Regions from separate parts of the Bacillus cereus group sp. BfR-BA-01316 genome, predicted to be linked through region 2. Evidence: riboswitches for the same ligand, from Rfam matches in the RefSeq annotation. Region 2 holds a riboswitch; the other holds the start of a gene.

Region 1 (3,194 bases), on a different contig from region 2:
CACGTTTCGTACGTCAACATGTTTTTTCCCCCTGTAAAAGCAAAAAGACGGTTTTAATCTAATAAAATAGATTAAAACCGCCTCTAGTTTTTCTAGTCAGCGCTTTTTACTTTAAACGGACCTTTTCACTTTTCTCTAATTGAATCACTTTTCCATCTTGCACAACAATTGTAATTGAACCATATTTCATATCAGCAAGCATCGTTTGAATTTTTTCGGACACTTCATCAAAATGTTCCCGTACGCTCACGCAAACAGCCCCCCTTTTTATTCATAAAAAAAATCTTTCCCATTTCGAAAAGACTGTTCGGTAATATATTTTACCTTATCTTTCAAAATGGATTCCATTTTGCTGGATTTAGCACCTTGCTTTCTATAAGCAGGTTGCCGAGCTTCGTAGGGCCAGTTCCCTCCGCTTCTCTTGATAAGCTTTGTATTTGTATTTTATCACAATTCTGATTTTTTTCAATCCTAGTTTTCCGATATATTTTATTTATTTTATAAAAAAAGAATTGCCCATCCTGAACAACTCCTTTTTTCATATTTAAACAAGTTCTTTAATACGTATGCGATCGTTCCCAATAATATTTTCATATGTTTCACGTTCTACAACAATTTGTGATGTTCCGCCTTTTGCGAAGACTACAGCCGGTCTACGAATACGATTATAATTATTAGCCATCGAATACCCATATGCTCCCGTGCAAGAAATTGCTAGTAAATCAGAAGAAGCAACTTGCGGTAGATTAATATCCCAAATCAGCATATCTCCACTTTCACAGCATTTCCCAGCAATCGAAACAAGTTCCTCATTCTCATCATTCCCTCGATTCGCCAACATGGCTTCATAACGCGCTCCATATAGAGCCGGTCTTAAATTATCTGTCATCCCACCATCGACTGAAACATATTTCCGAATACCAGGAATCTCTTTCACCGCTCCGACTGTATAAATTGTTGTTCCAGCATCACCTACAATACTACGCCCTGGCTCAATCCATATTTCAGGAAGCGGATATTCACATAATGTAAACTGCTCTCTCACCGTACTTGTTACAGCGTGCACATACGTTTCAAGTGTTAACGGTGTATCAGACTCCGTATAACGTATACCGAAACCTCCGCCGACATTTAATACTTTCACTACATAATTTGTTCGCTCTCGCACTTCTTCTAAAAATTGACGTAATACTTCAATTGCTCGAACAAAACCAGCCGTTTCGAATATTTGCGATCCGATGTGCGAGTGAATCCCTAGCACATTATAATTTGATTTTTGCAAAGCTAGCTCAATTGCTTGCATCGCTTGACCATTTGAAACACCAAATCCAAATTTCGAATCCTCTTGACCTGTTGTTATATATTCGTGTGTATGTGCCTCTACTCCAGGCGTTACACGGATTAATATGTTCACAAATTTCCCATGTTGCACTGCTAAATCATGTAAAATTTCTAATTCTAAGAAATTATCTACCACAAAACAACCAATATTCGCCTGAAGAGCCATAATCATTTCTTCTTCTGTTTTATTATTTCCGTGAAAATGAATGCGCGATGCCGGAAATCCTGCTTGGAGTGCAGTATATAATTCTCCTCCAGAGACAACGTCTAAAGACATATTTTCTTCACGAGCTACTCGGCACATCTCCATGCACAAGAACGCCTTGCTAGCATATGCTACTTGATAAGAGAAACCACTTTCCTTAAAAGCACGATGAAACGCACGACATTTCCCTCGGATTGACTCTTCATCGTATACATAAAGTGGTGTTCCGTATTGTTTTGCTAGTTGCGTCGTATCGCACCCTCCAATTTCTAAGTGTCCTTGCCCATTGATTCGGCTTGTGCCGTGAAAATACATTTGAATTCCTCCCTTATTTCCTCTAAAACTCATAACCCCAATCTTCTATTCATTGCAGCACGCTTTTAGATAGACAAAAAACGCGCGGAACAATGTTCACACGCGTTTCTTATTAGGAAAAATATATATTGAAAAAATAAACGAGTTGTTATCTTCTCAAAATAAGAAACCGCATCAACATCTCCAAATAGTTCTCCATAAAATAAATATTATGACAGTACTACATTTATTCAATGCAGTCCCAATATAAGAATAACGTGGTTATTCTTATATTTCGGCAATAGTCCCTTTCAACCTATGGTCACAGATTCCACTAAATCTCCCATAGCTTACTCTTTCCTATCGCGGCCTCTACCTTTGAGAGTAGATGAGGTAAGTCTATTTAATTTTCAAACATCTAATTGTTGCTATTAACAATACCAAAGGAACATTTTATTTGTCAAACAATTTTTTATATTGTTTTTTTACAGTTTAATTTCGTGTCATTTGGTAAGCGCTTTATAGAGATTTTTGTAACAGTCCATTCTCCTTCTTCATTGTTAAACGTCATACTTATCTTCTCAAACGGCGGAAGTACTTTTCCACCTATTCCTGATTCATATTTCGTTATTTCAATTACTGCTTGAAATAAATATGTACCGCTATAAAGTTTTTTTAGACTAATAATTTTAGGACAATCAAACGGTTTTAATTTTCCATATTGTTTCTCAATCGCTTCATTTATTTTTGGAAATAACACAGAATAAAGAGCATCTTCCATGAGCGGTGCATCATATTGTGCTACTGATACACTCGGTGAAACAAAAAGCATAAAACTAATGCATACTATAAAATATAATAATTTCCGCATCATAACCTCCGTATCATTACGCGATACTTTCCATGTTTAACGAATGATAATAATCATACATAGAAATTCCATTTTATTGTCTCCCACTTCGCTTTTTCTACTCAATTGTTACAAAAAAAGCCCACAACTCCCCTTTATTTTCGTATAATGATACTCATAGTATAATAATCATAATAATAAAGGACTGTTCGTATATATATAGTGAGACGATTTTCAAACAAACTCACATGAACTGTCATGCTTTTAAGAGAGGAGTATATTATGCTAAAACATTTGTTTCCAAAACTGCGATTTGCACTCGTTGCGGTCGTTTTATTATGGATTAAAACATATATTGTGTACAAGCTAGCATTTGATATTAAAATTGATAACTTCTTTGAAGAATTTATGCTTTTTATTAACCCAATAGCTTCATTACTTTTATTTTTCGGTTTAGCTTTACTTGCATCTAAGTACCGAAACCGAATTATTATTGGAATTAGT
Region 2 (3,194 bases):
GAGAGTAGCTCAGGAATAGAGCTACCCTCCCTTTTTTGTTGTGTAAACGAGTGGTTTACAGTGAGTTGTATTAATAGTTTCTTTTATCGATTATGAAGGAATTCAAGGGAAAGAGCGAAAGGATATATATGAAAAAAGTGAGAAGAGTCTGTTATATTTCCTAGGAAAAGCCTATAGTGAGCAAATTAATTCTTCTATCTAGAATGTTGAATAGAAATCATAATAAAAAGCTGTCTGCATAGAGTATTGAAATCTATGTGAACAGCTTTTTTCTATTTAAATAGGAAAGAAATAGATTAGTAAAATTTTTTGTGAGCTTTACTGCTGAATAATAAATATAAAATTAGCCCATTTGCACTAAAGGTTCAATTTTCGCCATAAATGATTGATGAAGTGCTTCAACACCCGTTACTAAATGAAGGCGGTCAATAACGACAGATACTTTAATTTCTGATGTACTTACCATTTTAATATGAATATCTTCTTCTTTTAAAGTAGTGAACATATTCGCTGCAACACCTGGATTAGATACCATACCAGATCCTACAATTGATACTTTTGCTAAATGATTTTCATACTCTACAGATTCATAGTGAAGTGCTTCTTGATTCTGTTCCAATACTTCTAGTGTTTCTCGTAAGTCATTAGAATGGATAGAGAAGGAAAGATGAACAGTTCCTTCATTTGTAATACTTTGAATAATAATATCTACATTAATATGTGCTGCTGCTAATGTAGAGAAAACTGTTGAAAGTGCACCTTGCTCTAATCCTTTAATTGTGACGCGTGTAATGTTATCCTCAAATGCAATACCTTTAACGATTGATTGTTGTTCCATGTTACATTCTCCTTTTACAATTGTTCCGTTTTCTTGTTCCATGCTTGATCGTACTTCTAAAACTACATTATGATTTTTAGCAAATTCAACAGCGCGTGGGTGTAATACGCCAGCACCGAGATTGGCAAGCTCTAACATTTCGTCATAAGAAATTGTATCTAATTTATAAGCATCTTGTACAACTCGTGGATCAGTCGTATATACGCCAGTCACATCCGTATAAATATCACATTTTTTTGCTTTTAGTGCCGCAGCTAATGCGACAGCAGTCGTATCAGAGCCACCGCGGCCAAGCGTTGTAATTTCACTTTCTATACTTATGCCTTGGAATCCAGCTACGATAACAATTGTGCCTTCAGTAAGATAAGACTGAATACGATTGGTGTTAATGTCAGTAATCCGTGCACTACTATGTACAGATTCTGTCGTAATACCAGCTTGCCATCCTGTTAATGAAATTGCGTTATAACCTTTTGATTGTAGTGTCATTGTTAATAATGAAATGGTTACTTGTTCTCCTGTAGATAGGAGCATATCCATTTCACGTTTACTTGGATTTTCAGTAATAGCGTTAGCAAGTGCTACAAGTTTATCCGTACTTTTTCCCATTGCTGAAACGACAGAGACAATACTATGTCCTCGTTCATATTCTTCAATAATTAAATTTGCTACATGTTGAATGCGCTCGACGCTTCCGACAGAAGTACCGCCAAATTTTTGTACAATCGTTTCCATTACGAATTCCTTCTTTCGTCCATTTTTAAGAATAGGTTAGGACATATACAAATCCCAATATTCCTGTAGTTACCAGAGAGAAAAATAAAAAACACCATCTCAAATAAGTGAGGATGGTGCTGTTACAGGAAAAGGGAAACAGAAAACGGAGCTAATAAAAAAACCGCCAAAAAAGGAATATCATAAAAATGATATCTCTTTTTTGTAGATAGCTCTTCATACGTACACGTCTGTACATATGACAGTTCTGTTTCTATTCGAAAACAGCCCCAATTGATAAATACAGAGAAATTTATCAATTTCGGCAACACTTCCTTTCCTCTAAGATCATAGACATCTCTGTGTCTCCTTTAGAATACTTATAAGCGTTGCAACCTCTATCTCACGTTTTAGGCGAGAGTGTATAATTTATGAAGTTGTTGGTAACATTTGTTTTATAATAATTTAAATTTTTCAGGGAATCAAGTGTTTTGTATATATTTTTAAAATTCTATCTTTTATTTAGATTAGTTTGTGAAAAATGTAGCAAAATCAATTCATTGCATGTACATTGAAAATATAGCGCATGGGAGGTGGAAGGATGGGGAAGAAAAAGCCTATTTATGTAGCAACAGAGATGAACACAACAATGGAGAAACTATGGGCATATACACAAGAGCCTGATATACATACAGAGTGGGATGTTCGTTTTACTGAAATTTCGTATTTGGAGAAAAAAGAAGGAGAACCACAGAAGTTTTTATATAAAACAAAGATCGGATTTGGACTTGAAATAGCCGGAGAAGGGGAATCGATAGGTGAAATAAGAAAAGACACTGGGGAACGCATTTCTTCTTTGAAATTTTGGACAGACAATAAGCTATCACTTATACAAATAGGACGAGGTTATTGGAAGTATACACCGAATGGAGAACATATTCATTTTGAAACGCAATATGATTATGATACAAGGTTTGGTCGTATAGGGAATGTGATAGATTCATATGTTTTTCGGCCTTTATTAGGTTGGGCGACAGCATGGAGTTTTGATGCTTTAAAATTATGGTTAGAAAAGGGACTTCATCCTAGTATGTTAATTAGAAGAACGATGACCTATTGGCTCATTTGCTTTTTATTTGCTTTCGTATGGTTATATCAAGGAATTGTACCGAAAGTGATTTTTACTCATCCAGAGGAAGTGAAGATGCTTTTTGAGTTAATTGGATCGAATGAAAGTAGTATTTTTATACTTAAACTAGTTGGATTTTTAGAAATAATATGGGGTGTTATGTGGCTATTGCCACTTCAAAAACGAAAGTTGTTTATAGTGCATATTGTTATGTTAATAGGCTTAACTATAGTGGCAGGACTTACGAATATCACAAGTTTTATGCAACCGTTTAATCCGATTACATTAAATTTTCTTCTAATAGGGTTATCGATTGTCGGTTATATAAATAGCACTAATTTACCAAGTGCAAAAAATTGCAAGAGGACGAGAAAGGGATAAGGATATGGTTAATATTTATGAAAAATTATTAGGTGAATCCTATAAAAAACTTCATCCAAAATTACAGAAGCGATATGCGATTACAAAGGAAAATAGTTTTATTGGGGAAGGGGAGATGGATGAAATTTACGG

What was found. Region 2 has a riboswitch for lysine ahead of MR071_RS05395 (aspartate kinase). Riboswitches for the same ligand answer to the same signal wherever they lie in the genome.
Region 1: linked by a shared signal. The riboswitch ahead of lysA (diaminopimelate decarboxylase) and the one ahead of MR071_RS05395 (aspartate kinase) in region 2 are both predicted to bind lysine.

Annotation. Positions count from the first base shown of each region.
Region 1 covers NZ_JAKUGX010000028.1:25,350-28,543, reverse strand. Annotated here, with positions in the region: gene MR071_RS19080 (phosphoadenylyl-sulfate reductase) at 1-20, opposite strand, end outside; gene MR071_RS19075 (YezD family protein) at 107-250, opposite strand; SAM riboswitch class I at 323-431, opposite strand; gene lysA (diaminopimelate decarboxylase) at 545-1,861, opposite strand; lysine riboswitch at 2,042-2,223, opposite strand; gene MR071_RS19065 (DUF3888 domain-containing protein) at 2,313-2,711, opposite strand; gene MR071_RS19060 (LTA synthase family protein) at 2,973-3,194, shown strand, end outside.
Region 2 covers NZ_JAKUGX010000004.1:155,395-158,588, forward strand. Annotated here, with positions in the region: gene MR071_RS05395 (aspartate kinase) at 344-1,573, opposite strand; lysine riboswitch at 1,775-1,961, opposite strand; gene MR071_RS05400 (DoxX-like family protein) at 2,154-3,062, shown strand; gene MR071_RS05405 (DUF4166 domain-containing protein) at 3,067-3,194, shown strand, end outside.